4 regions of the Deinococcus malanensis genome follow, and region 2 is predicted to be linked to each of the others. Evidence: riboswitches for the same ligand, from Rfam matches in the RefSeq annotation. Region 2 holds a riboswitch; each other region holds the start of a gene.
The links. A riboswitch is a leader RNA that binds a small molecule or an ion and turns the genes downstream of it on or off. The one in region 2 is predicted to bind cyclic di-GMP.
Positions count from the first base shown of each region.

Region 1: another riboswitch for cyclic di-GMP. It lies ahead of IEY49_RS09950 (family 16 glycosylhydrolase); the one in region 2 lies ahead of IEY49_RS05390 (hypothetical protein).
Region 3: another riboswitch for cyclic di-GMP. It lies ahead of IEY49_RS18330 (hypothetical protein); the one in region 2 lies ahead of IEY49_RS05390 (hypothetical protein).
Region 4: another riboswitch for cyclic di-GMP. It lies ahead of IEY49_RS15720 (glycoside hydrolase family 16 protein); the one in region 2 lies ahead of IEY49_RS05390 (hypothetical protein).

Region 1 is NZ_BMPP01000007.1:103,562-110,852, reverse strand. It holds gene IEY49_RS09960 (glycosyltransferase family 2 protein) at 1-1,035, shown strand, start outside; gene IEY49_RS09955 (glycoside hydrolase family 26 protein) at 1,064-1,954, shown strand; cyclic di-GMP riboswitch class I at 2,142-2,216, shown strand; gene IEY49_RS09950 (family 16 glycosylhydrolase) at 2,271-2,987, shown strand; gene IEY49_RS09945 (alpha/beta fold hydrolase) at 3,170-4,054, shown strand; gene gatC (Asp-tRNA(Asn)/Glu-tRNA(Gln) amidotransferase subunit GatC) at 4,123-4,413, shown strand; gene serS (serine--tRNA ligase) at 4,413-5,690, shown strand; gene IEY49_RS09930 (DinB family protein) at 6,082-6,606, shown strand; gene IEY49_RS09925 (hypothetical protein) at 6,603-7,052, shown strand; gene IEY49_RS09920 (hypothetical protein) at 7,039-7,291, opposite strand, start outside.
Region 2 is NZ_BMPP01000003.1:309,793-317,083, reverse strand. It holds partial or broken gene IEY49_RS05410 (transposase) at 1-46, shown strand, start outside; gene IEY49_RS05405 (hypothetical protein) at 174-566, opposite strand; gene IEY49_RS05400 (carboxypeptidase-like regulatory domain-containing protein) at 619-3,267, opposite strand; gene IEY49_RS05395 (hypothetical protein) at 3,293-4,087, opposite strand; gene IEY49_RS05390 (hypothetical protein) at 4,178-4,762, opposite strand; cyclic di-GMP riboswitch class II at 4,827-4,910, opposite strand; gene IEY49_RS05385 (alpha/beta fold hydrolase) at 5,491-6,507, shown strand; gene IEY49_RS05380 (ABC transporter substrate-binding protein) at 6,899-7,291, shown strand, end outside.
Region 3 is NZ_BMPP01000021.1:4,108-11,398, reverse strand. It holds gene IEY49_RS18345 (lipopolysaccharide biosynthesis protein) at 1-798, shown strand, start outside; gene IEY49_RS18340 (acyltransferase family protein) at 979-3,453, opposite strand; gene IEY49_RS18335 (hypothetical protein) at 3,450-3,827, opposite strand; gene IEY49_RS18330 (hypothetical protein) at 3,979-5,484, opposite strand; cyclic di-GMP riboswitch class I at 5,877-5,952, opposite strand; gene IEY49_RS18325 (sensor domain-containing diguanylate cyclase) at 6,258-7,291, shown strand, end outside.
Region 4 is NZ_BMPP01000015.1:7,527-14,817, reverse strand. It holds gene IEY49_RS15745 (ABC transporter ATP-binding protein) at 1-356, shown strand, start outside; gene IEY49_RS15740 (endonuclease dU) at 452-1,114, shown strand; partial or broken gene IEY49_RS21530 (substrate-binding domain-containing protein) at 1,520-2,167, opposite strand; gene IEY49_RS21920 (GHMP family kinase ATP-binding protein) at 2,197-2,478, shown strand; gene IEY49_RS15725 (hypothetical protein) at 2,361-2,750, shown strand; gene IEY49_RS15720 (glycoside hydrolase family 16 protein) at 3,184-4,371, opposite strand; cyclic di-GMP riboswitch class I at 4,387-4,462, opposite strand; gene IEY49_RS15715 (PAS domain S-box protein) at 5,603-7,291, shown strand, end outside.

The DNA.
Region 1 (7,291 bases), on a different contig from region 2:
GTCGAGCGCACTGCCCAGCTTGACCCCCGGGTTCAGCTGATCCGGCAGGACAACACCGGGAAGGCCGGAGCGCTCAATCACGCCCTGCAGTACGTGCGCTATCCGGTGGCCGTCAGCGTGGACGCCGACTCGGCCATCGCCCCGGGCACCCTGGCTGCCCTGGCCCGCCACTTCCACGACCCCCGGGTAGGTGCGGTGGCTGGTGACGTACGCGTGGCCGGTGACGCCAAGCTGATTACCCACGTTCAGGACATGGAGTACACCGTCGGGCAGCATATGGAAAAGCGCGCGCAGTGCATGCTGGGCACCGTGTCGGTGGTGCCGGGAGCTGCCGGGGCCTTCCGTACTGAACTGCTGAGGGAACTCGGTGGCTACAGCCGCGACACCCTCACGGAAGACATGGATCTGACCATCGCCATCGCCGCCGCCGGTTACGAGGTGCGCTTCGAGCCCCGGGCCCTGAGCTTCACCGAGCCGCCCCAGGCGCTGAAGCATCTGTGGCGTCAGCGGATGCGCTGGATGTACGGCACCTTCCAGACGATGATCAAATACCGTCATCTGATGTTCAACCCCCGCGCCGGGAAGGTAGGTCTGCTGACGCTGCCCTACATGCTGCTCTACGGACTGGTGCTGGGCGGTGTGGGTCCGCTGATCGATATCGCTGCCGTTTCGATTCTGGTGCAGTACTCCACTTTCGACGCCGTGTGGCCCATCATTGCGCACGTTCTGGTGGACTTTGTGATCGTAGGTGCGGCCCTGGCGCTTGGTGGAGCTTCGTGGCGCATGCTGATCTACACGCCAACCCAGCGCTTCTTCCTGCGGCCTTTCGTCGCTATCGTAGTGATGATGACCTGCTGGACCTTCCTTCGCCGCCGCAACGTACACTGGAACAAACTGCCCCGGGTAGGCCTGAATATGGCCATGACCAACCCGGCCGCTAGGACCCCGGCAATGTCTCCTGCCGCTGCCATAGCTCCAGCCACCCTTCCGCTGCCTATGCCCGTCGGGACCGGCCCCGAGGAGCGCGCATCTTGATCGGGAGACTGAGTTGAGGTGGACACGAATGTGCGCCGCGATGGGAGTCTGGGCCCTGGTTGGCACAGCGCAAGCGGCCTCCTGCGGAATGTTCGGCCTGACGGTGAATTCGCCGTCCGTTCTGGGCGCTGTGGAGCAGAAGGTAGGCTGCACCTTCACCTCCACCCGCTGGTTCGTTGACTGGAAACGGCCATTTCCAGGGCAGGCCGCGCTCCAGTTCTTCAAGACGCCGGGCCGGCAGCTTGAGCTGTCCTGGCAGCCACGCATCCGGCTGGGGGAAAACAAATACAAGGGCGTGACCTACCGCGCTATTGCGGCTGGCGAGCACGACGCTTATATCCGGGGGTTCGCCCGCAGTATCCGGACCACCGGCCGCACCATCCCGATCACGTTTGCCCCGGAGATGAATGGCGACTGGGGCGCGTACCAGCTGAGTGCCAGGAACACTCCACAGGACTTCAAGCGGGCCTGGCTGCGTCTGCACCGCATTTTCCGCGAGGAAAAGGCCAACGTCCGGTGGGTCTGGAGCCCCAACATCATCTATCCCACCATGCGGTCGAACTACCGCGCGCTGTACCCGGGTGACGCGTATGTCGACGAGGTCGGTCTGGACGGGTACAACTGGGGCACGACCAATCCCTGGAACCGCTGGAAGACGTTTGCCCAGACCTTTGACCAGTCCTACCGCGCAGTCAAGAAGATCACGAACAAGCCTATGCAGCTTGGCGAGCTGTCCAGCGTGGAGAAGGGTGGAAACAAGGCGGCCTGGATCCGCAATATGTGTCAGGTGCTGCCCAGTTACCCTCAGGTCCGCAAGGTGTTCTGGTTTCATGTGGTAGACCGGAACGTGGACTGGCGTCTGACCACCAGCCAGGCAGCCCTGGACGCCTTTAAGGCCTGTATCCGTAAACAATCCTGAGATAGAAAGATCGTACTGACCGCCGTGACAGGCGGTCTTTTTTTATGTCTGGTTCTGGTTGTTCCTGGGTCCGTCCCAGCTCACTGAAGCTAACCACACCCCTTCACGGGGGGGTGCTGGGCCGGGAGTGATATTTTTGATGCGTTAATCTTGCGACAAAGAGGGAAGCCCGCAGAAGCAGCTTTTCCACCGATAACGGCAAACCCGCTGCGAAGCGGGGACGCAAAGTCACGGGACCCATGAGGTCAGCCGGACCACCGAAAGGAGAAGCGTGATGAAGTGGGCGAATAGGGTCAAATTGGCAGGCTGTGCTTTGATGCTGACACTCGTGACGGGAGCGCAGACCCAGTCGAACGCCCCTACACGCTGGACCGAGAACTTTGATCGCCTGGATACCTCCACCTGGGGCGTGTCCACCTGGAACGGCTTCTGGCAGAACGATCAGGTCAAGGGCGCTTTTCAGAAGCAGAACGTCTATACCGATGGCCGCGGTCACCTCGTTCTGATGCTGGACGTCAAGGCCTGCCCCCAGGGTCTGTGTGCCCAGGCGGCTGAGGTCCAGACCCACCGCCGGTTCGGGTTCGGTCGCTACAGCGTGCGGATGCGCGCTGCCAGCCACACTCCCGAGGCCCGTACGCCCGGACGCGCACGCCCCGGTAATATCAGCGGTGCCTTCAGCTTCTTCAACAACAGCGCCACCGAAATCGACGTGGAGATCGAGGGTCACCGCACCAGTTTCATGAACGCGGCGGCCTGGACCAGCCTGAAGACCAAGACCGCCGCCCTGGTGCCCTCGCCCCAGCGTACCGATCTGGCGCGTGATTTCCACACCTACACCTGGGACTGGCAGCCTCACCGCCTGGCCTTCAGCATTGACGGCGTGAAGGTTTGGGAGACCCGCCAGCACGTGCCCCAGCAGCCCGGGCACCTGATGCTCAATGTCTGGCCCACCATGGACCCCAACTGGGGCGGTCAGGTCAAACCCGGCCGGGTCTACATGCTGGTGGATTCGGTCAGCTTTCAGCCGCTCTGAAGGCCTCTCGGCGGCTCCCCGACATTCCGTTCTGCTCCGGAGACTTCTCTTCCCCCGCCCGCCAGGGTCGGGGATTCTTTCTGTTCGTGCCGAGACAGCAGGAAAGGTGTACAGGACATCTGCCATGGTTCCGCACCCACTGACCCCATAGTTTGAATGTGACATTCGTTACGGAGGGAGTTATGGTTCAGTACAAGTCTCGTGTGGTCCGTCTTCGGCAGGGTGATCTCGAGGTGCACGAGGCTGGGGAAGGAACTCCGCTGGTATTGCTGCATGGAGCTTTTACGGACCACACCATCTGGAACGACCTGGTGACGCGGATGGTAGTACTGGGTTACCGCTGTGTCGTTCCTGACCTGCCGCTGGGCTCGCACCGACAGCCGATGCCGCAGCACGCCGACCTCTCGCCGTCTGGTCTGGCAGATCTCGTGGCGGATCTGATCACGGCACTGGAACTGGCCCCCGCGACCATCATCAGCAACGACACCGCAACAGCAGTGATGCAGCTTGTGCTGACCCGGCATCCCACTGTCACAGGCGCTGCGGTGCTGACCAGTGGTGATGCCTACGAGCACTTTCTGCCCCCCGTGTTCGCTTCTCTCAAAGTGCTGCCCTATGTTCCTGGGGGACTGCAGATGCTGGGGCGGGTGATGCGCCACCCCAGACTCGGGCGTCAGCGCTGGGCCTTCGGACGCCTGAGTACCACCGGCATGAGCACAGAGCAGGCTGAGCGCTGGAGCGCCGGCCTGACCACGAATCCAGGGGTGCGCCGTGATGTCCGCTCCATGATCCGGGGCTTTCACCGCCGTCATACCCTGGGGGCGGCGGCGCTGTTCGGCACGGTTGGCGCGCCGGTCCGAATCGTCTGGGGGCGCGATGACCAGGTGTTTCCGGTCAGGTTGGCTGCGCGGCTGGCCCGTGACCTGCCTCATGCCGACCTGCACGTGCTGGACCACGGCTGGACCTATCTCCAGCTGGACGCCGCTCAGGAACTTTCAGCGCTGGTCCACTCGTTTGTTGGAACGGGTCACGGGCGTCGGTCGCCACAACCTGCACTCGACACCTGAATCCCTGTGGCCCTCAGGTCTCTGCAGGCCCTAAAACCTCTTCGCAGCGCCGCCCTATACTTCGGGGCATGATTGACGCGGCCCAGTTGGACCACCTCGCGCAGCTCGCGCGGCTGCACCTCGAACCTGAAGAGCGCGAATCGATGACCGCCGACCTGAACAGCATCCTGGGGTACTTCGAACAACTCCGGGAAGTGAATACCGACGGTGTCGAGGAAATGCAGCGGCCGGTGGATCTGGTCAACGTGCTGCGTGACGACGTGCCCGGTGAGGTGTTTGCCCCCGAGGTGATCGAGGCCCTGGCCCCCGAGATGCAGGGCGGACAGATCCGCGTGCCCCGCACGGTCGAGGCCGACTGATGCTCGACCTGCGCTTTATCCGCGACAATCCAGAAACCGTCCGCCGCGCCATCGAGGTCAAGGGCGTGAACCTAGACCTGGACGATCTGCTGAGCCTCGACCGTGAACTGACCGCCCGGAAGCAGCAGGTCGAGGCCATGCAGGCCGAGCGCAACGCGAATGCCAAGCTGGTGCCCAAAGCCACCCCCGAGGAGCGCCCGGCCCTGATTCAGAAGGGCAAGGATCTGGGCGACGAACTCAAGGCCCAGGAACCGGCCCTGCGTGCGCAGGAGGAGCAACTGCGTCAGCTGCTGCTGCGCGTGCCGAACATTCCGCATGCCGGAGTGCCGGTCGGGAAGGACGACACCGAGAACGTGGAACTGCGCCGCGAAGGCCAGCTGCCCACCTTCAGCGTGGCGCCGCTGGATCACGTCGAACTGCTGGAAAAACAGGGCTGGAGCGACCCAGAGCGTGTCGCGCGGGTCTCGGGCAGCCGCAGCTACCTGCTTAAGGGCGAGGCGGTCATGCTGGAGATGGCCGTGCTGACCTTTGCGCTGGACTTCCTGAGTGCACGCGGCTTTACGCCGCTGTCCACTACCGCCCTGGCCCGGCCCGAGGCTTTTGTCGGCAGCGGACATTTCCCCGGTGGGGAAGATCAGGTCTACAAGATCGAGGGTGACGAGCTCATGCTGGCGGGCACGGCCGAAGTGCCGGTCAACAGCCTGTTCGCCGGGGAGCAGCTGCCGCTCGATACCCTGCCGGTGACCTATGCCGCCATCAGCGCCGCCTTCCGCAGCGAGGCGGGCAGCGCCGGGCGAGACGTGCGTGGGCTGATCCGTGTCCATGAATTCCGCAAGGTCGAGCAGTACGTGATGTGCCGCGCCGACGAGCACGAGGCCCTGCGGTGGTTCGACACCCTGCTGACCAATGCCGAGGGGCTGCTGCAGGCGCTGGAACTGCCCTACCGCGTCGTTCAGAACTGTACCGGCGACATGGGTGCCGGCAAGGTCCTGATGTACGACATCGAGACCTGGGTACCCAGTGAGGAGAAGTACCGAGAGACGCATTCCTGCTCGTACCTGGGTGACTGGCAGGCCCGCCGCACAGGGCTGCGCTACCGCGACGAGGACGGCAGGCTGGTCTACGCCCACACGCTGAACAACACAGGAATTGCCGCGCCGCGCATTCTCGTGCCCCTGCTGGAAAACCATCAGCTGGCCGACGGCCGTATCCGAATTCCCCAGGCGCTGCGTCCCTACCTGGGCGGCAAAGAAGTGATCGGCCAGCCGGTGCGCTGACAGGGAGCGCCAGACCCGGGTCTGACACAGGGCTGAGCCCTTGAGAAGAGCTGGACGGGTGGGAACTGCGGGCCCCAGGGTCGGATGATCCTGGTCCTTCGCTGATCTCTGGACGGCTGACAGGAATATGCCCTGAACCCTGATTCTCCCAGGATCCGGTCCGGCGGAAGAGACTGGCAGACTACGGAAAAGGAAACGTACTTCCGGACATGAACGGGCGCTCATGTGGAATTGCGGAGGCAGAGCACGACGCAGATGTGCTGCTGCCAAGCTCTCTGCCCCTCTACGTACCTTGCCCTGAGCTCGAAACAAATGGCAGACCCTCTGTGAGAAGTACGGCCCGTCGCGGACGGGGATTCTTCCCCTGCACAGCACCGCGTACACTGCCGTCATGACCCAATCCCTTCAAGACCCGACTGTGCTGCTGATCATGGGCCGTACCCCCGACGAGGTGCGCGCACGCCTGGCAGCTGAACTCGACGCCTTCGAGGCCGAGTTGCGGACCCGCCAGGCCGACTGGTCCGTGACCCAGCCGGGGCGTGAGTGGTCGCCTGCCCAGGAAGCGGAGCACGTGCTGCTGATCAACGAGGGGATTACCCGTCTGGTGGGTCTGCTGATGTCCGACCGGGAACTGCGGCCTCTTCCCCAGACACCGGGCGTGCTGAAAGAGGGCAGGCGTCAGGCGCCGGCGCACACCTTGCCCAGTCCTCACGGGCTGGCCTGGGCAGACCTGGAAGGCCGCTGGGCAGAGCACCGCACGCGACTTGAAGCGGCGGCCGCGCAGCTTCGCGATGTCCCGGAGCGCACCATGTGGCACCCCTTCTATGGCGAACTGGACGCCCTGAACTGGATGCGGATGGTGGCCGGTCACCTGGACAGTCACCGCCGGCTGCTGAAACGGAGTGCGGGCGCGTGACCGGCCCGGACCATGCACCCGCACAGACCAGAACCGACAAGGGCGTGCGCGGTTTTGAACTCGACCTGCATGTGACTTTCACCCGGCCGCTGCCAGAGGCTGAAGCCCTTTCTGTTCTGCTGGCCCTGGAGGGATTCCGGGTCGAGCTGTACCGCCCGCATCCGTCCCCCACCCGTCCAGCCCACGAGGCTCCGGCCATGAAGGCGCCGGCCGAAGTGCCTTCGGCCCGGCTGAACGGTCCGCTGCGCGACCCTGACACGGTGCGGGCGGGTCTGTCGGCATTGCTGCAGGGCCCAGCCCGCTATATCGAGGTCGGAGTCCGCGGCTTCCTGCGCAGCGCCACCGGGCAGACCGAGTGGATGCCCTGGCGGCGCAATGCCGTGCTGCCGCGCACCATGGCCGGGCAGGTCACCTTCGAAGAAGGCGTGAAGTTCATCCTGGAGTGATGCGGAGGCTGACCCAGGCCGCTGGATGCCAACGATAAACGTCGCAGGAGTACAGGGGCATGCCGACGTGGACTCCATCTCTGGCTGGGGACCCGACCAGCAGTCGGGGCTGGCGTGTGGGATTTCCTGACTGACAGCCCAGGGTCATGACCTGGACCGACGCTTCTGGACGCAGCAGGTAGCACAGGTGGTCAGCGTGCAGGGCGTGCAGGGCATGTGGCGCCTGGTTGGACGGGACG
Region 2 (7,291 bases):
TTTTCCTGCGCCAGATACGCAAAAATTTCGAAGTGTCAGCTGCTGAGGCCTACACTGACCTATGGACGGTCAGCAGGTGGCACCGTTTCGAACGGCCCTCGCGAGCAGCTCCCCTCGGCCGTGAGCAGGCTCGTCAAACGCTCACGGCCGAGGGGAGCTGCTCTTCAGGGATATCAATAACTGTCTACAAGTTGCAGGTAAGCTTGCGCGAGTGGTGCGAACTTCCTGACATGATCTGCAGGTAGATGCGCAGGCTTGAGTTTCTCCGCACGTTTTTGCGCTTCCAGGACCATCAGATAATCCAGACGATCCTGCGTCAGTGGGCAGGCTTTGTCATGGGTGGGTTCTGCCGGAATGAGTCTTTTTCCCGACGTGCGATCGTACACGTACCCGTTTAGCGTCGTTACAGTCGCTGAATCTGCGCTGTGAATCCAGGCGAGGCGCCACGGCCGGCCCCGGCGCTCGATACACACCAGACCGCCCGGCTCGTAGCGTGAATGCTCTGGCAGATGCCGGGCGACTTCCAGCAGTTTGATAGGCAATTCAGCGGGCCGTGCTGCGGTCATAAGTCACTCTCCCGTAGGCGGGTTTTCCATTCTTGGACGCTCCGCTGCCAGTTTACGGCGCATTTTCGACGGGCGTAAGGTCTTCTGCTTCCTCGAAGTGGATCTCACGAGGACGCAACGTTATTGTGACATTCAAATCTCCCTCTTCACCTGAGCCCAACTCGACCGGACCAGGCAACACCACTTCATGCCTCGCCAGACGGGCAGCAGTCTCAGGCGCCAGCGAGAGGGTGTACCTTCCAGGGGATAGGCGGGGGAAGCGAAAAGTGCCGGTGCTGGTCGGGTTGATGCGCGCTGATTTGCCAGCAGAATCTGTGAGCACCAGACTTAGGGAGGTGACATCGGGGACTTCGGGCATCAGCCCGCCTGCCTGGAGCGTGTTGTTCGGCGGCAGATTCAGTGCCAGCTGGCCTCTCACGCGTGCGGCTCGTTTTACCTGGATATTAAGAACACGTTTCTCTTTGCTTGCAAGCGTGAGAGTGACAGGCAATTCAGGGTTGAACAGCAATTCTTCACTGCTGTCACCAACAAGTGCAGAAACGGTCGTTATGCCAGGTGTCAAGGCCAGGAAGGCGTAGCGTCCGTTGGCATCAGTCACGGTGGCGGTGGAACCCGCACGGAGAATCACGTTGGGTACGCCGCGCCCTTCGTCATCGGCGATTCGACCGGACAGTTGCGCGATGTCAAGCCGTTCGTGCATGGGCACGTCGAAGGTGACCCGAGCAGCCAGGCGCGCCCCGACCTGCCAGTTCCCGTTCGTATGGCTTGTGGTGGCACCCATGGTGAGTTGCGTGGTGTCGTTCAACTTGTGCTTGATATCCAGGGAAGCCTGCATCTGCCTACGTCCCAGGTCACTGCTGCCCAACTGCACGGCCACTTGGGTCGAACCGCTGAAGTTGTGCTTGGCTCCCACGGTAGCGCTAACCTTTCCGAGACCGAAATCCGTGCTGCCAAGCTGCGCGGTCAGTTCAGTCTCAGGGTTCAGTTTGTATTTGCCACCCACGGTTGCGCTCAGCTTTCCCTGCACAAGGTCAGCGATGTGCACCGCGTAATTCAGTGACAGGTCAGGTAAGACTGTAGCAGTCCCCTTCACGCCCGCTGACACGATTGGCCGTTGCGTGCGAGTGTCGAAGTTCACACTCAGTGTCGGGTCCACCGTGCCTTTTGGATGCTTCAGCTTGGCCGTGGCCGAATACTGGAACAAAGCATCATCCATGCCGCGCAGGTATGTCATGGACGCGTTGTGGTCAAGCGTTCCGCCCAGAAAGGGCTGGCTGAAGGTGCCCTGCAAAAGGTGGGAGGTGGGAGTCAGCGTGTAATGTGCGCCGAATGCACCCAGCGGTGTGCGGGCGCTCATGCTGACGCCAAAGGTCGTCTGCAACTCGGATACGCCCACCACGTTGGCGAACGCCCCGAATGTCAGATCCTTTGAAGGCTGAAGTGCCAGTTTCGTCTGCAGGCTCTGACTTCCTTTTCCCTGTCCAGACCAACCTGCAGATGTACGTGCATATGTCGCGTTCAGACTGCCCCAGCTCTCCTTATAGTCGGCCTGGAATCTTGTCGAGAACTGATGGGTGCCAAGGTTGATGGCGAACGCCCCACCCACCTTGGCTTGCGGTGTGCTGAACGTTCCCTCAGCAGTAGCAAAGGTTTGGCCACCAATTCCCTGCAGTCCGACCTGTGCTGTGGCTGCCCCGGCCTTGTAGTCAAGAGCCGCTCCTGCCGTGAACCGGCCGTCTGTGGTCTCACCGGCGAACGCGCGCACACCATAATTCGAAGGCTGCATTCTGGCTGCGGCACCATTCGTGGTCAGGACCGGCAGCAAAGGGGAAAGAACCACTGGGATACGCCCCACTGACCAGTCGTACTCTTTGCGCTGATACGTCAGGGTAAACGCGTCCTGAGTCACGGAAAATCCGTACGTTCCAGGGTCTTCCTGTCGGAATTTTCCTTTGCCCGACAGACTGAACGTGCTTTTTAGGGCGCCAGCGCTGCTCGCGGCAGTTCCAACCTCAAGTGTTACGGGAAAAACCTGATAACGAGCCGAGAGTGGCAAAGCATTTTGAGGCGCAATCACATCTGTGTGCGCCACTGCGGAAACTTTCTTTCCATTATCGAGACGAGCACTAAATCTGAGTTCAACCGCGCCCGATACTTGTATAGAGCTTGTATCGACATGAACAATGACATCCCGAGTTTCGCCAGGAGCAAAAGTGAACGATTTAATATCAGTCGCGACTTTTGCTCCTCTAATTGTAGAAACGTCCAGATGGACCGTGGTATGTGAATTGCCGGTATTGCTGACCTGCCACTTCACGGTGTAACTGTCGCTCGCATTGAATGAAGGAGGATCGACCGCTACAACACGTACACGCTGATCAGTCGGCACATTGAATCGCATTACTGCCGATGAATCACTCGTCTGAAGGGGCAGTTCAATATGTCCTGCTGGAAGCGATGCTGGAGGTACCAGTGTCAGCAGTTCAGTGTGTGAACTACCAGCAGGAACCCTGAACGACAGATCCCCCACAAGCAAAACCCAGCCTGCTGGAAGTTCCAAATTCAAGGATTCCGTGACGTCAACCGTGCCGGGATTTTTGACTGTTACAGGGAAGGTAACGGGCGTGCCACCCTGCAGGGCGACCGGTACTGCTGAGACATGTATCGGTAAGGCACTTGCACCTGATAGCAGCATGCCCAAGACCACCAGCGTAGCCCGGCGCATATCATTCCACAGTTACGTTGTACCGCGCACCGACCACGCCGCTTTCGTCGTCGGCAAGGATGAGCACCTGGTACTTACCTGGCTTCAGCCCGTTGATGGCGTGTGTTTCCAGAACGCTCATGCCTGGGAGCACGCGGCGTTGACGACCGTTGAGTTTCAGGACCACGGTGCCATTGCTGTCGTAGACTTCCACGCGGGTGTTGGGCAGCGCGAGCCGTTCGCCTTGATTGCCGAGTTCCACATCGAGCTTCAGCCCTTCCGAGGTTTTGGAAAGGTTGGGATTTTGGAACTTGAGCTTCGCCTGTCCTCCGGGGAGGTTCACGAAAACCTGAACGGCATACTGCGTCATCTCGCGAATAGTGATTGAGCTTTTGCCCGCACTGGCTGCGGTCTTTTCGACGGTGCCTCCCTGAACGAGGATTACGCCCCAGTGGGTTCCCGCTGCAGCGTTCGCAGGAATATTGATGCGGTACGGGACGTTCAGTTTTCCATGAGCCGGAACGGTGACGACGCTGCTGGGTAATTCGAGCCAGGAGGTGTTGCTCCTGTTCAGCGTGCCCGGCTTCAGGTAAACCGCTCCAGCTTGCGGATCGGATTTTACGTCGCTCAGGACGAGGTGCGCTTGCTCATCCTTGCTGCCGGGATTGGTGAGAGTCAGAATGCCTTCGATGACGTTCCGACCGGGTTTGACGTCGTATTGCGTGACTGGGGCGCTGGCAACCTGCACTTGAGCCTGGCCTACGCCGACGACCGTGAGCAGTGCGAGAGCAACGAAGTGAGAACGGGTTGTGTGCATAGAGATCCTTTTCAAGCGACAGAAGAGCCTGCTCTTCTGTCGCTTGAGCTCGCCGTGGGTTCAGGCGAGGGGCACGTTGTTCGGCGGCGGTTAGAAGCCGGTGCCGATGGTGTAGGTGAGGGTTCCACCGAAGCTGTCGAAGCCACTCGTCGCCTGAACGGAGTAGCCGACCGTGGCGGTGGCGCTGTTCGTGTACTTTGCAATGCCACTGATCAGGGCAACGTTGCTGAATTTGGTGGTGGTGCTGTCGAACGTTAGGGTGGTCCCGGTGCCTGCATTGACATTGCTTGGGGTGAGCTTCAGGGCGACATTGGCGGGCATCGCCGTTCTCCCGCTGTCGAAAGCCCAGCTGACCACGATCTGCCGCGGACCGGCGACGCTTTCCTTCTGCGTCGAGTAGGTGAGGGACGCGCTGCCGGCGTCAACGAAGGTGTTGCTGTAAGCGTAGACTGTGGTAAGTGCACCTGCAGGACTAGCGGTGTTGGCGAAGTTCAGGTTCGCACCGACGAAGCCGCCGCTCACGGTCAGCGTATCGACACCGGAGTTCGTAACAGTCAGCGTGCCGTCCGCCGTGCTCGTCGTGTCGCCGCTCGCAGTGCCAGTTGTGGTTTGTGCACCGGCAAATCCAAACGCGCCAAGGACGAAAGCTGCAGCAAAAGCATTAAGTTTACGCATGTAGATACCTCTTTTAGACACCCGTTGTGAGTGTGAAGAGTTCTCCTCTGTCTGATAGAGGGAACGGACGAAAAGCCGGTCGCACCACTTGCTCCCCCCGTCCCAGGTGCCCGATTACAGGGCGGGGTTCTTCGCGTCTCTCCGTCAGAGGCTTTTCTCTGATCGAAGTACCTGGAGTATAGGGAAGACTTCTTACTTGCCGCTTACAATTTTGAGATTCAAGTGGGTTAATGCTGAGGACCCGTTTAATGAATATCTTTGAGTTCATTGTTGTCAGCCGATTAAAGGCGCCTAAGTTATGAGCAAGGAGGACCAGGCCGACACAAAGCCGCAGTGAGGTCTTACGGAAGCAGCTGACCGATCAAGGCCTCAGCCTGAATCAGGTTCGGTGGCTCACACCCCGGCCGCAGTAATGCGACAGCTTCTGGAATGTGATGGGCCACTTCGGTTTTTACGGCTGTCCAGCTTGCATGAAGTGTCACAGTTGCCTCCTTAGGCTGGGTGGTCCTGACTGCGTAGATAGCGTGGCCTGAACAGGTCTAGGTTGAGTTTGCTCATGCGCACGAGCAGCTCAGGCAGAAAGTCGATTGCCTGGGCTTCCAAGTCCGCCCCGCGATACACCAGGCAGGCCGCGCACGCACAAAGAAGCCATCCGCGGCGTAAGGTGATGTCATGCCACGGGCCAACCAGGATCAGCGTCCCTTCCCGTCGACCACTGCGAGCGCAGCATGACCTCCTGGCCCGTCCAGGAGGGCGTGTTCGAACTGGGTGACCTCCCGGTCGAGCGCGGCGGCCTTATCCCGCAGGCCCGGCTGGCCTGGCAGACCCACGGCACCCTGAACGCCGCCCGGGACAACGTCATCGTCTACCCCTGCAGCTACACCGCCACCCATGCCGGCCAGAACTGGTTGATCGGCCCGGACGGCGTGCTGGACCCGGAGCGGTGGTTCATCGTTATTCCCGACATGTTCTCCAACGGGCTGTCGTCGGGTGCGGCTGAAACTCCCGGTTACCCTGAACTCGTCACACTGAGGGATAACGTGCTCGCGCAATCCCGGCTGCTCCACGAAGTCTTCGAAATCGAGCGGGTCGCCGCGGTCTATGGTTTCTCGATGGGGGCAATGCAGGCGTACCACTGGGCGGCGCTGTTCCCTGAGCGGGTGGAGCGCGCCATCGTGGTCTGCGGCAGTGCGCGCACGGCCCTGCACAACCGCGTGTTCCTCTCCGGGCTGCTCAGGACGCTGGAGGCCGCGCCGGAGCACCTCGGCGGCGGACGCTTTGCTGCCGAGCCCAAGGCAGCCTTGCGGGCGTTCGCGCACATCTATGCCGGGTGGGGATTAAGCCAGGACTTCTACCGCGCGGAATTGTTCCGTACCGCCCTGGGCTTTCCTGATCTGGAAACGTACCTGCGCTCGGGCTGGGAGGGAGGATTCGCTGCGTGTCGGGCGGCCAACCTGTATGCCCAGGCCTTGAGCTGGGTGCACGGCGACATCAGTGTCAACGACCTGTACGGCGGGGACCTCAGCCGGGCGCTGGCGGCCATCCAGGCGCGGGTGCTCCTGATGCCCAGCGAGACCGACCTGTATTTCCGGGTGGCCGACAATGCCGCGGAGTTGCCTCATCTGCGCGCCGGGGAGTTGCGGCCGATCCCGAGCCTCTGGGGTCACCGGGCCGGGAGCCCGGCGGGTCTGCCGGAGGAACTGACCTTCCTGACCAGAACCGTACGCGCCTGGCTCGAGGGCTGAAGGAAGGGTGCCGCACCAGTGTGGTCCCCGCTCTTTAGAGCGGGGAGCCGTTACGCGCCTGCCGTACCTGAGTTCCGTAAAAGCGCGAAGTGGAACACTTCCGGGCCGGGTAGGCCCTCGGCGCCAACGACTTGCTCCATTCCAGATCGCCTGACCGGCCCCATGATCCAGCAGCACCATTCAGCCCCGACCCAGCCATTCAAATATGCAGTGAGTTATACTCCTTGAGAAGCTTCCATCAGATATCTCGTCGACCTGCGTGATGCGATCACAACGCAGGTGAACGCAGGTATTCCTGATCCCCGGCGGGTCCTGCCGACCGGGACGTCATTCTCTCCATGCGCGCCGTCGACACGTCACACCGTGATTCCCCAGCATTCCGGAGACCGCTATGTTGAAGCAGCTGCTGTTCACTGGCCTGACCCTCGCCCTGATTCCCAGCTCTGCGCAGGCCGCCACCCTGGTGTTCGGCGCGGGCGGTGAGCCCGTCTCCCTCGACTCTGGCACCATCACCGACGGGAACTCGTCACTGGCGCAGTCGCTCGTGTACGACATGCTGGTCCGGTTCAGGAAGGGAACCACGACCATTGCGCCGGGTCTGGCCACCAGCTGGAAACCGAACAAGGACGCCACCGAGTGGACCTTCACGCTCCGCCCCAACGTGAAGTTCTCCGACGGTACCCCGTTCAATGCGGACGCCGTGGTGTTCAACGTGAACCGCTGGTGGGACCAGGCGGCAGACGCGGGCGCTAAGGAGCAGACCAAGACGTTCACGTCATGGCAG
Region 3 (7,291 bases), on a different contig from region 2:
AACTTCCGCGGCTTCGGCCTGAACATGGTGCTCGAGCATGCCATAAAGATTCTGCTGACCCCTCTGGCACTCCTGGTCCTGCCGGGAGCCACAGGGGCGGTGGCGGCCACCCTGGCTGCGCTGCCCGCCACCATTTGGCATCTGAAGCGCTATCAGAGCACCCTTCAGGTCACACTCGCCCGTCAGCAGGAGGTACTGCAGTATTCAGCTCCGGTGTTCACCAACCTGGGCGCTCAGGCCGTCATCATCAACAGTGACATCCTCATGGTGAACGCCCTCCTGCCACGCCAGGAGGCAGGCATCTATGCGGCCGTCGCGATGATTGGCCGTGTGGTGTTTTACAGTTCCTGGGCCATCGGGACCGCGCTGTTTCCTATGGTCTCCGCGCGGCAGAACGCCGGAGCCTCCCCCCGCCTGCTGTTGTGGGTCGCGCTGGGAACCGTGGGCCTGATCAGTGGGGGAATCACACTGGTGTGCGCGGTGGCTCCTGAGTGGGTCCTTGGACTGCTGTATGGAGACGCTTACCTCCCTGGAGCACCACTGGTCGGCCCGTATGCGCTGCTGACGACGCTTTATGCTTTGGCCAGTGCGATCAGCAACCATTATCTGGCGCTAGGCGAGCATGCCGCAGGTTACCTCCCGCTTCTTGGGGCCGCCGCGCAACTGGTTTTGATCGGTCTCTTCCATGACACCCTCAGCGAGGTTGTCTGGAGCCAGATGGCCGCCAAGGGGGGACTGCTGGTGCTGAGCCTTCTCTCTGTGGTGTGGTTTGAGAGGAGAAGACAACGTTCTGGTTAACTGCTGGTTCTGTCCTGAGGAGCAACTGGGCGGCATCTGCACTTGGCGGTGGCTATCCCGATAGTTGATATGACGCCTTGGACGCACTTTTTTGGCCAGGAGTCTTGCAGTGGCTACGGGGGAAAGTATCAATGGCACCTGTGGTGCCGGGGGGCGTCCGATCAGGTGCCGGAAACTGACTCAAGGGCCTGTTGCAGCGGAATCCACCTCGAAGGCTTCGAACGCGACCGTGCCTGCCGAACTCTGCATGCCCACGCGGCCTGACTTCGTCTGGAGGGGCACATCCTGCGCAACCCGTTTGCCGTCAAGCAGCACGGCATACGTGCTGGACCCGACCTCCACCCTCAGGGTGTGAAGCTCCGTGCCCGGTGGTGTCGTAGGAGCTGATCCTTGACCCTCATAATCTCCCTGCTCGTTAAAGTATCCCCAGGTCAGCGTGGTACCGTCGTCGCTGTAGCGCACCAGCTGACGCCCGGTTCTGCTCTCGCCTTCCGGTGAGCCAAATATCACGCCCCCCCCGTTGCCGGTCAGATTCCTGAATCGGGCGGTCAGAACAAACGGGGCCTGGAATACCCGGGGAGACAGCAACACCTGATCGTAGCCCTCCTCGGTGGTCTCAGCGAAAGTGCGTGCCTGCAGTTGCCAGCTACCACCAACAGGCGCCCACCCGGTAGCCTCAGGCGACCCGGTAAATGGTTCACGGAAAGCACCTGTGCTCTCAGCCGTAGGGGCAGGTGCCGGATCTGGCATTTCGGGCGCTGTCGTAGCACTAGGGGCGCCCTCTACCGTGACCTCTGCGCTGTCAAACGCGGCCGATCCGACGGATGTGGTCAGCCCAATATGACCAGCACGCGAGCGAAGAGGAATAGTCTTGGCAAGCTGCCGACCGTCCAGGACGATGCTGTAGCTGTCCGTGCCCACCTGGATTTCCAGCACGTGCCGTCCAGCCTTTTGAGGCGGCAGGGTCTGTGCGAAGCCCGCTCCAATGAAGTCACCCTTCTGGTCAAAGTGCCCCCAGAACAGACCGCTGCCATCGTCGGTGTAACGAACCAGTTGCGCGCCGTTTTTGGAATCAGCAAGGGGAGCATTGAACATGATCCCGTCCCCGTTCCCCTGCAAGTTCCGGAGGGCCACGCGGAAGGTGTATGGCGGCTGGTAGATGCCGGTGGAGAGGAGGGCCAGGTCATAGCCCTCTGTCTGCTCCTGCACCACCGCACCATCCTGAGCCGTCCACCGCCCTCCCGCAGGCCTCCATCCAGCTGCCTCGACGCCCCGAGCCAACGCCGCCGGGTCAAGCAGGTTACCCGTCCGGCCCGGCGCATCCTGAGCGGTCGCGACGGCGGGCAGGGTGCTTCGCGGAGATTCGGCGCGGGCCAGTAATGGATGCAGCAGCAAACCTGCGGCGGCGACAAGACCCACTGTGACGCCGGTGATGAATTCCGGGCGTCGGGGATTGAAGCGCCAAGTAGGCACGGAAGCGTCCCGTGGCACGGCTGGACTGCGCGCCGGCTTTCCGCTGAGGACGTTACGCAGGACGTCACGCGCAGGAATCTCAATCTTTTTGAACGTCAGGATCGAGACGCCGACGATCAGCGCCAGGTAGACGAGCAGGAAGGATAGACTTGTCCCCCCGTTAGTCGCGATCCCAGCGGTGTTAGAGAATTTGTACAGCCAGTCCCAGAGGGGGGCGTGGAAGATGTACATCGAGTAACTCGCCTCGCCAAGCAGCACCAGAAATGGAACGGAGAGAACGGCAGTGAGGACGCCCTTCCCCGTCGCCAACGCGTAGATCAGCGCAGCGAACAGGGGAGCCAGCAGGCCATTGTGAAGAAACACGTACGGAAAGCTGCCGCTGAAGGCCAGTATAAGCAATAGGGCCAACGCCACCACGGGTCCGAGGATTGTGCCTGCCTGGACGTCCATACGCCCCTGTGCCCGGCGTGTAAGATAAAACTTCCCCAGGGCAAGGCCCATCAGGAACTCAGGCAGGCGGGTGAGTGGGTTGAATTTCACGGCGTTGAGCCAGGGTTCATAGGTGCCCAGCGCGCTGCCTGAACGCTCTGTTATCAGATGCGCCGTTGGGGGCAGAAGGGACAGCAACCATAATCCCAGGAAGGTCAGGGCGAACGCGCCCGACGTGGCGACCCGGAATTTTGGGTACAGCAGGGCGGCCAGCAGAGGAAACAGAAGGTAGAAAAAGGCCTCCACAGACACTGACCACGATGGGCAGTTCCAGACGCAGGCCGTGTTGGGGATCCAGGCCTGTAGTGCAAGAGGCGCCGTTAGACCTGTGAGCCATGCCGTCAAGGGTGAGATGTAGTCCCCAGAAGCCTTACCAATGAAAAAAGGCAGCCACAGCAACAACCCCAGCAGGTAGACGGGGTAGATTCGAGCGACACGAGCAATCCAGAACTTGCGGGCGTCCACCGTCCGGCGGGCATCGGCGTCAAGGTAGACATAGGTCAGGATGAAGCCCGACAGCACGAAAAACAGCGTGACGCCAACATAGCCGGAATGGAGGATGTTGGAAACCCAGAATGGTGCCCCTTCGAAGGTCCGCAGGCCATAGTGATACAGCACGACGTGCATCGCCGCCAGGAAACGCAGGCCGGTCAATGCATGCAGCGTTGGTGCAGGGAGCGGCGATGTGGTCACACGGTCACTTTAAAAAAACGAGCGTGTATGTGACGCTCACGGAAACTTGAGATCGCACGGGCATCTTCACGTTTTGTGGGCCGTGCCGGGTCCAGGTCTCCAGTCAGGTGCAGCAGCGGGCCATGCACGTAGATAGGATATGTAACCTGTTCAACTTCAGGGATGCGCCCGACGACGGGGCAACTTGCGTATTCTGCAACCCGCTCTTTCATCCAACGAACGAAGATCCATCGTCGGATGAAACACTTGGGGAGGCCATGATCATGGTTTCTCCCGCTCCCTGGTTTAACCGAATGCCAGGCTTTGTAGGCCGCGTCGATCATCGTCAATCCGGTGTTCAGCGCCGTGACGCCAGCAGTGCGGTCAAGGTGCACTTTTCCTCCGGTAGTGGCAGGGGAGATGGGAGAAATCCGGTATGCGCTCCCGGCAGAACCGGAATTGGAGGACAAACATTCCAGATGCTGAAGTTCAGTGGTTCACTACTTCCCAAGGGCTGCTTGGGCGCCGCGAAGACGAGCACAGGGGTCAGGGAGAGTAGCGAGTGCCTGCCGTCCCGTGTGCCCTCGCTTCCAGTAGCTCCACAGCGGCCGTACTGGCCGCCGCAGTCAGACGCCACTGCGCCGTGACTTCACCTGCTGTCAGAGTCAGACTGTAGCGCCCTCCATTTTTGACGGAGTACAGGGTCAGGGCGCTGCCATTGACCTGGAACGTGACCGCACGGTTTGCCAGTTCAATTCGTACGTGTACAGGCGCGGTCCCCAGACCTGCGTCAGGACGAGAGCGTGCGGTTTCGCTGTTGTTGATAAAGAGGCGCCAGACTTTGGTGTGCTCCTCCCGGCGCAACTGAATCACCTTGGGAGTGGTCGCGGCCGAGGTAATGCCTACTGCAACTCCGTCATGGGTAGGAGTTCTGGGCTGACGGAACTTGACTGCGAGCGAGACTGGGTTGGCGTACCGTAGAGGCTGACTGGCGTACGACCCTCCTGCGTCAAGGTTCACGCCAGCCGGCAGGGGAGTGGTGCCATTCAGGCCATTGATCTTCCCGTCGGTCACTTGACCATCGACCAGCGACACCGGAGCTTCTCCCTGGCTGGAATATTGGTTCGTAAACGCCTGGGCAAAGACTGCGGCTGCCGCAGAGGCCCGGCCTGATCCGTCGATCAGCCCGAAAGGGTTCCGGTATGCTCCCGGAACGTGGTCATAGGCCGCCCACGCAATCAGGCCGGAAAACCCGTACTTTTCCGCCCAGTAGACGCTTTCTTCTACAGCACGCTTCTGCATTTCGGGCGTACTCGGCGTGGTGGGCCGTAACCCGAGCGGCAGATCCCACTGCATGCCAGGTACGATCATGCCACTGTCGTCATTGTAGGAAGGCCAGCCCAGTTCCGAGAGAACCATCGGCTTGCGAGCAATGTTATGGTCGCTGATATACCGGTAGATGGTAGCGGGGACAGCATAAGGCCAGAAGCCGTTGTCTGCCCACAGGTAGCTGTTGAAAAACAGCGCGTCAGACAGGTCGTAGATCGACTGGTGGCCCACAGGCGCACCTTCGAACTTCTTGAAGGTATTGTCGAACGCGGCACTGTTGACATACACGCCCAGATGCGGCGCCTCGTCTTTGATCACCTGCTTTAAGCGGCCCATCCAGGTCAGGATTCGGCCCGCGACCTCGGGATCTGCCCACGCGCCGAACCCGTCCGGCTCGTTCTTCAGATTGACGCCGTGTACATTGGCTTTGGCTGCCAGCATCCGGGTCACCCAGCGGGCGTAAGCTTCATGGTAACCGTAGTTTGTCTCCAGTGTGGTCCAGTCAAATCCGCCATGTTCCAAGGTCTCCATCTCCATAAACAGGGTGGGGACGACGTCCAGACCTTCGGCGCCTGCGAGGTCGATAAAGCGGCTGACTGTCTGTAAGCGCGCATCATTGAATGTGCCCTTTCCATCTGTAAATCCGAGTTGTCCCCAGGCGCGGTATTCATGGTCGTAGAAAAGGAAGACGCGCACCGTATTGATGTTCAGTTCCCTCTTCATCTGCTGAAGATCAGCTCGAACCTGTTCGTCCGTCAGCTCTCCGCGTTCGTATTCCCCCCACCAGGAGGGATTCCTTGCCAGCCGTGGCCAGTACATTGCCCCTTTCATTGGCGCTCCCGTACTGGTGAGCTCAGAGGCGGTCATCTGAGACCACTGAGCACCAACAGCACTGGTCACTTCGGTTGGGCGGGTGGGCGCACTTGTACACGCTGTCAGCATCAGGCCCATAAGTAACAGGGCTTCCGACAGAAACACCTTGCCCGGGCGTTGTTCCCAATTATACTTCGGTGTGGCCCGGCTGCTAAGGCGATACCGCTGGCACAGGCCACGAAGGGCATCGACAGGCAACATAGAGTTGAATACGTAACGGATGCCCACAAGGCCTCCCTTCTTTCGGTAGCTCAGCCGACCACTGGGGTCCCGGAAGCTTTGCGTCACCACCTCACAGTGGTTTTGCCGTTGTCGGTTAAGAGAGACAGGCCAGGAGGCTTGTCACCTTGCACAGATTAGAGAAGTGTTGATGACGCTCCCCTTACACCTGGATAACGTGAAGTTCGCTGGTTCACGGGCCGCTTCTCACGTAAGGTCGATACGGACGTCTGGTTTGAAGGCAGCTTTGAGTGCCTTCTGAGGATATGGCGTTCAGGCGGTCATTTCGGTGGTAAGGGAGCGATGGGTTCGAATTCAGTCGCGCTCAACCACCGAAGTGTTGGTCTGTCTTTTCCGCCGCTGACGCAAGAATCATGTCAGGTAGGCTGCTCTACATTGCCAGCATGTCGAGCGCTCCTCAGCCTGAACAGGAATACGCCCGGCTCCTGGACCTTGCCCGGTACGACATTCTCGATACAGCCCCTGAGAAGGCTTTTGACCGCATCACCCGACTGGCAGCCCGGACTCTGCGAGCGCCTTCAGCCGTTCTGAATTTTGTGGATCAGGATCGGCAATGGGGAAAGTCGTGTTTCGGGACGACCGACAGCACAGCTCCGCGCGAGCACTCGTTTTGTGCCTGGACCATCCTGAGCGACGAGGTCCTCACGGTGGCGGATGCCCGCCAGGATCAGCGTTTTCTGGATAATCCGCTGGTCCTTGGGAGCCCGAGTATCCGGATGTACGCGGGCGCACCACTCACCACGCCCAGTGGACACCGTATCGGCTCCCTGTGCGTGTTCGGTGATGCGCCCCTTGACCTTGAGCCGGCGGACCTGGAGGCCCTCCAGGATCTCGCAGCGTTAGTCATGGATGAACTCGAGTTGCGGCTGCACAACCGCGCACTTCAGTCCCAGGTGAGCATGCAGGGCCAGCAGCTGCAGGAATTGCGCCAGTTGGTGACGCACGCCCAGGTTCTGGAAGACATCAACAGGCTGCTGGACGCCACATTGAGTCCTCAGGAGGCCACCCTGGAAGTCTCGCGCCTGATCGGAACAGCCATTCACGCGGACTGGACCGGACTGATGGCTTTTGAAGCGGACACCATGACCGTTCAGGTCGCCCACCACCAGCCTGACCTGAACCCAGCCCTGCTGGCATTCGCGGCGCGCCTGCCCGACCTCGCGGGCGGCGTGACGCGTTCCCTACGAAACACGAAGCACACCACTTATCTCGAGGACTACCCGCAGCATCCCCTGGCACTGCCGGAAGGGGTTGAGGCTGGGCTCAAGTCAGCCGCGTGGGTGCCACTCGGTCAGCATGCGAACATCGACTACCTGCTGATTGCCGTTCGCGCTGACCGAGGTCGCCGCGCCGCGTGGCGCGCCAGTGACCGGGCATTGCTGGACGCTGCCGGGCGGAGCGTGCGCGCCGCGCTTGT
Region 4 (7,291 bases), on a different contig from region 2:
GGCAACTCTCGGGTGGACAGTGGCAACGGCTGGCCCTGGCGCGGCTGTATTTCAGGGACGCCTCGGTCCTGGTGTTCGACGAACCCACGGCGGCCCTGGATGCGCGCGCCGAATTCGAAACCATTGAAGCCCTGCGGGCGCAGGCCCAGGAACGGCTGACTGTTCTGATTTCCCACCGCTTCTCCACCGTTCGGCTGGCCGATCAGATCATCGTCCTTGAAGGCGGTGTAGTTACGGAGTCCGGCAGCCATGCGGAGCTGCTGCAACGGAGCGGGAAGTATGCGGCCCTGTACCAGCTGCAGGCCAGTGGCTACGCAGGCGGACAGAACCCTCTCCTGGGCCAGAAGGACGCCTGACAGTCCTGCTCTGGCGTCCCCTGTCACCTGGTATTGAAGAGGGCTGGACCGGTTCGGCTGACCTGCCTGCGGTAGTCATAGGCATTTTCCAGAACATGAAGCTGGATATTGCCCTGAGAAGCGTCTCTCCTCCCGTTGTCCCTGCCTGTGCTGGAAATTTGCAGGGGGTTGACGCCCGAATTCAAAACCCCGACCCTGTCCGGGTGCATGCCATCGGGTTCGACGACGCGCCGTTCGAGCGCACCCACCGTGGAGACGTTCCAGTGTTCGGCACGGTCTACGCCCGGCAGACCCTGCACGCGGTGGTGCGCGGCCGGGTCCGGCGCGACGGGCGCAACAGCACGGCTGAACTGGCCCGGCTCGTCGAGGCCAGCGGCGCGCAGGAGCATCTGCACCTGATCCTGCTTCAGGGTGTGGCGCTGGCCGGATTCAACGTGGTCGACGCCTGGGCCCTTAGGGAGATGACTGGCCTTCCTGTACTGGTGGTGGCCCGCCGCGCCCCGAACATGGAGCGCATCCGCTCAGCCCTGCTCACCCGTGTCCCCGGAGGCCGGCGCAAGTGGCAGCTGATTGCTTCGCTCGGCCCGATGGAGCTGTGTCTGGATGTGATGGTTCAGCGCGTCGGGCTCAGCCTGGCTGACGCCGAGGGTGCCTTGCAGGCCCTGACCGTGACCGGACATATTCCCGAGCCTCTGCGCGCCGCGCACCTGATCGCTCGTGGGACGACCCAGGGGCACAGCCGTGGCGGGCGCGTCTGAGGTAGAGGACCGGGGAGTCGAGCCGCATGTATTTTCGGCGACAGGTGAGAAGGCCAGCAGGTGACGTCGAAATCGCCCGGGATTGTGCCTGCCTGCAGACCAGGTCAGTCCATGGCTCGGAGTGGTCTTCCCGCGGGCATGCAGGCTGACTACGCTGCTGGTGTTTCCGTACTGGTATTCCTACAGGACCACAGGTTGCAGACGGCTGGGGATGAAGCCCCGAGCAACAAGCTCAACACGGATCAGCATATGGTCCGGCCGGTCCTGCAGATACACCTGTCCCTGGGTTTGTATGGAGGTGAAATTTACGCGCTCACTTTTGCCAGCAGATTGGGAAGACGGCGGGAATCCAGGGCACTGGTGTGACCCTTTGTCCCGGCAGCCCCAGGCGACCACAACAGACACCTATTCCTTCGCCCCTCCTCCCGATTGCGGGGCCTCCCCCAGGCGACGGACAGCTTCCATCAGGTCTGGGTAGCGCACGGCGCTGTGGTGGGGTGATGCGGTGCTGGCTCGCACGATCAGTTCTGGCTGAGTGACGGTCAGGTGCGGGGGCTCGTGACCTTCCACCAGTTGCAGCAAATGATGAAAGGAGCGCTTGCCCAGGTTCGGGAAGTCCTGCCGGATGGTCGTCAGGGGAGGAATCAGCATGGCGCTTTACGCAGTGTCGTCAAACCCGATTACCGAGACGTCACGGGGAACGTTCAGGCCCCGCTCCCACAGGGCGCGCAGGGCCCCCACTGCCATCTGGTCGTGGCCACCAGCAAGCCGGTGAACTCGGCACCATTGCCCAGTAGTTGTGACTGCGGTATACCCGCTGCTGGCGCTCCAGTCCCCGTGGACGGTAGCTACCGGCGCCAGATTGTGCCGGGCCAGAGCGTCACGCCATCCCTGGGTGCGCGAATGCTCCGCCACCGCAGATTGGGGCTCGCTGATCATGGCAATCCGCGTGTGCCCCAGACTCAGCAGGTGCTCGGCTCCAAGCTGCGCGCCGGAATACTGGTCGAGCAGGGCCGCGTGGACATTGGCCTCGGCCAGAACGTCCAGGAACACGCACGGCAAGTCCGAACACAGGCCGTGCAGTGCGTGGGTCGGGTCTGTCGAGTTCTGCGGCCCTGCTGGTGGCCCTGATCCGCGGGCTGCGCGAGCTCTACGGCTTCCAGATGACAGACGTTGAGGCGGCCCTGCTGGCGCGTCAGGCGGAAAGTACGAGGGGGTCGCCCGGCCACAGGACGCCGGCCTGGTGGTGCTGCATTCCGGGGTGGAGCGTCAGCACGCCGGCGGGGACTACAACACCCGCCGTTCAGAGTGCGAACAGGTCTGCGCGTTGCTGGAGGTGGCCAGCCTGCGCGACCTCGGTCTGACCGACCTGCCCCGGCTCGATGGGCTTCCAGACCTGCTTGCCCGCCGTGCCCGGCATGTGATCACCGAAAACGACCGCGTACTGCAGGCGGTGCAGGCCTTCCGTGAGGGGGATCTGGCAGGGGTCGGCCGGCTGTTCCTGGCCTCGCACGCGTCGATGCGCGACGACTACGAAGTGTCGGTGCCGGAGGTTGACCTGATCGTGGAACTGGCCCGCGCATGTGGCGACGTATACGGCGCGCGGCTGACCGGGGCAGCTTCGGCGGAAGTGTAGTTATGCTCGCCCAGGCTGGCCGCGGGCTTCAGGCCGGTCAGGCCATCCGGGACGCCTACGCCCGGCAGTCATCTCATGTTCCGGTTCTGTTGACTCTCCAGCCAGATACCTTGTAGGGGCTGGGGACCGTGCCGGTCGGTGCGACATCGGGTGCGTAGCATGTAGGTTCCAGGCAACAAGGCACCACAGGTAGCTTTATACGAGGGTATGGAACGGATCGGCGGTCACAGGCGAATGGAATGGAGGCCAGGAACGACCCGGCACCGCCCAAGTGGTCACCTGAGATTGCAGAACGATGGGCAGGGCATGAAGCTCCTCATCATGGGCGCAATCGAAGCAAGCGGGTGGTCTTCAAGACCACCCGCTTGCTCGCGTCATCAGCACATTCTTTATCTAGAAACTGTAGATCTCCGTCCAAGCCCTGACTCTCGCTTCAGCGAATGGCGCCGGAAGCACTCAGGGTGTAGCTCGGGGTGCGGCTCGACCAGACCACGCGGGCGTAGTACTGCTTGCCGGCCGCCAGGTTCAGCGTCACGCTGTCGGTGCTGCCTTTGCCCTTTCGGCTGCTGCCCAGCAGGGTCGTGCCGTCGGCTGCGTAGATCTCCAGGTCACTGTTCCAGCCTGTGGTCAGGGAAACGGTACTCTGGCCGCCCAGATCGGTGCTGGTGAAGGTGTACCAGTCCTGCGTATCGGTCGAGCTGAGTGTTCCCGATACGGATGCGACCTTGGTCAGCGCCAGGGCGCCTGCAGCAGTGTCGTCCGTTGGGGCGGTGACAGGGGCGGTTGTCGGCGTGCTGGTCGCGGTGGCCGGCGTAAAGCTGACGTAGTCGACAAGCATGTACTGGGTGCCAGGTGTAGCCTTGCCGCCCCAGCCGGTGGAGTTGGTGGGCCACAGGTTCAGCATCAGGTGCGCTTCGGCGGTGGGCACCACGGAGGTGGTGGTGCGCTTGAGCACGCCGTCGATATAGAAGTCGATCTTGGTGGGCGTCCAGTCCCAGCGGTAGGTGTGGAAGCCCTGCGTCAGGTTCTCGCCGGTGCCGCCGGTACCGTAGTCGTGACGGCTGGTGGTCTGCCAAGCGCCCATCCAGTCGGTGGTGGGGTTCTGGCCTTCGACCTCGTGGTCAATCTCGGTTTCCGAGTCATTGACGAAGTTGAAAAACGCGCTGATGTTGCCGCTGGTGCCGGTGCCTGCCACCGATGGATCGGCGCTGCTGCTCGAGGCACGCATCCGGGCCTCGTAGGTGCCGTAGCCGTGTTTGGCGTTGGTGGCCAGCTCGGCAGCGCGGGCCACCAGGCTGCTGCTGACGTCCAGTTTCATCACCAGGAAGCCGTCTTTCACAGTGACGTTGCTGGGTTCCCAGGTACCGCTCAGGCCGTCACGTGCCCAGAAAGGGGTCCAGGTGTTGGACGACACCCACCAGCGGGCGGTGTCCAGCGTATTGAAATCATCGCGCCAGCTTCCGGCCACGTTCTGAACCTCCACATTCGGCTGCGATGCAACAGGTGCCGGAGCCGTCTCTTCGACGGTGGACTCCGGAGTGGTGGTGCTCGAGCAGGCAGCCAGCATAAGGCCCAGGGCAGTGGTGAGGGCCAGATTTTTGACAGCAATACGTGTACGCATGAAATTCTCCCTTCTTTCGGTAACTCGGCCAACCACTAGGGTTCCGGAAGCTTTGCGCCACCGCCTCGCGACGGATTTGCCTTTTTCGGTTAAGGGAGATGAACCAGAGGGGTTCATCACCTCCGGTAGATTAAGTCGAAATTAATGACAGACTCCTTACACAAAGCTTAATAACATTTTTATCAATTGTGACGATATAAAGATTTTGCACAACCGATAGATATGGCATAGACGAAAATGCCGTTCTGGAAGTCCGCAAGGAAGTTTTGACTCCTGGTCATATCCGACTGAAATCACCTTAAAAACGACTCATTCATTAAGGCCTCTCGGAACTACCATGTTTATCGAGAATGGCTCCTCATAAATTAAGACTTGAACAGTGGCGGATCCTGCCTCGTGATCGGACTCCCTCATCAGGTCTGACGAAGTGGGTGGCGCTTCATCTGCCTACCAGCGCGAAGCTGGACGCTGCACAGGGCCCTGTACGCCTGGGTTGGGAGACAACCGTTGGTTCGTACTGCTCTGATCGGTAGTTCTGCAGCTGCAGCACAGCCGGCTGCCCCCGCTGGCCAGGGAGACCTGTTTTTGTTGTGGCACCACCTCAAATATCAGCGCGTGTTCTTTGCAGCACAGGGCTGTGGTGGGCCCGGTGAGTATGCTGCTCAGCGTGGCAGGCCTGTCCCTCTGCACCGATAGCTGCCGTACCTCTATCAATGCTCTGTTTCAGATCAGCCCACTGTCTTTCATGGCCAGTGGACTCACCGCTCCTGTGGTGAATGTGGGCCATGAAGTAATCTTCGCTGGCATCGCCCGGGAACCGGCGCGGTTCGACTCTTGGCAGACGTGCGTGGCTGCGGCTTCGCTCGGTGATGACCTTCGCTAAAGTGCGCAGCAACTCTTCAGGCGCCCGCTGTCCTTGCTACCTTTGTGTCGCGTTACCGCGCCGTTCGGAGCAGGACCAAGAACGGTACGTTCGGGAGTGCCACGCGGCCCCGGTTCTCCTAAAAGCGCAGGCAGAGGTCAACAGTGGCCAGCGTGACCTCTCCACAAGCCTGGAGGGTCGAACTTGGACTTCGTCGTATCCCCAACACCCTGAAGGAGTGCCTCGAACGACACCACCTCGAAGACCGCCTCTAGGCGGCTCCATGTCTGCGTCCTGCCCGGCAAAATCCACTCGCTCAGCTCGATCAAGAAGAGACCATCTTTCTGATGAATGCCTTAGAATCACCGCGTGCCCCCCGCCCATGAAGGCCACGCGCTGAGCGTCGGCTTCGCCACCCTGGATAGCCTGCTGGAGGGGACGTCGGCTGGGCTGGCAGTATTGGACCAGCATCTGGCCATCGTGCATACCAACGCCGTGTTCCGGCGGCTGACTGTCCGGCCAGCCAGCCACGACGCAGGGAAACCCCTGGTGGAGGTGATGCCCGGGGTGTCCCCGGCTGTGGTTGAAGCCTGTCGAGCAGTGCTCGACACAGGAGTTGCGAGACGTGATCTGGCGGCTGTGACCGCACCAGAAGCTCACCCCGTGACCTGCAGTGTTGTGCCTGTGTACGACACCGGCAAGGAGGTCCAGGGGGTCGCCGTGATACTGCGGGATACTGGTCAGGGACACACGGAGCATGGCGGAACCCCGCGCAGTCATCGGGACCACGACCTGCTGGCGGTCGAACAGGCCCTGGCTCAGGCTCTGGCCACCACCGAAGTGAAGCGGACCATCCTGCAGAAGGTCGTTCCTCTGATGGGGGCCTACGGTGGGGCGCTGGTCGAGGCTGTTGACGATCAGACACTCTATCTGGTCGGGGCTGTGGGCTACGAGCCCTCCGTCAAACTCAGCTGGGAAAACTTCCCGGCGCAGGAGTACTATCCCGTGGTTCATGCTCTTCGAACACGGCGGCCCGTCTTTGCCACGGCTGAGCAACTTGACCGCGATTTCCCTGAGTTTGTGCCTCTGTTCCAACCTGGAACGAGGGCCGTTGCGGCGCTTCCCCTGGAGGACGGGGAGGTTGTCACATGCGCGTTGACCCTGTCGTTCCACGATGAGCAGGCCATAACGGACGAGCAGCAGTCCTATCTGCTGGAAGTGCGAGAAGCGTGTTCCTGTGCACTGAAACGGGCACGCCGATACAACGCGGCGCATGAGGAGCGGGAGCGGGCCACCTTGCTGGCGGAAGCCAGCGCCGCGCTTGCCGCTTCACTGGACCTGCAGGGAACCCTGGACCGGCTGGCTTCCCTTGCGCTCCGACACGTCGCCGACTGGGCCGCCGTCTTTCTGGCCGATGATGACGGTCTGCCTTTTCCGGTGGCCGTGGCCCATCACGACCCGGGCATGGTGGAACTGCTGCGCTGGTTCACTGCTCAGTACCCGTCGGATCCCTCCTCCCCCGGCTCGACCGCGTGGGTCATGCGCACTGGAGCCCCGCTGCTGATGCCGGTGGTTCCAGGTGGCCTGATCAACCAGATCAAGGATGAGCAGCGCCGGCGCGCGGTTCAGCGGATGGGACTGCATTCGCTGATCCAGGTGCCGATGATCGCCAACGGCCGGACGGTTGGTGTGCTGGCCCTCGCCACGACACATCCCCAGCGCACGTATGGGCCCCAGGATCTGGAACTGGCCCAGGCACTGGCTGAACGTGCGGCTCTGGCCCTGGACAATGCGGCGCGGTACGAGGCGTCGCAGATCAGTGAGCGCCGCTACCGTTCCCTGATCGACGCCACCCGTCAGATCGTCTGGACCAACACCGCCGAGGGCATGCTGGTGGGCAAGCAGCCGGGATGGACCCAGCTGACCGGGCAGACCGAGACCGAGTACACCGGTCTGGGCTGGACTGACCGGGTCAATCCGGAGGACCTGCACCGCACGTTCGACGCCTGGCAGGAAGCGCTGCTTTCCCGGACCATCTACGAGTCTCACCAGCGGGTC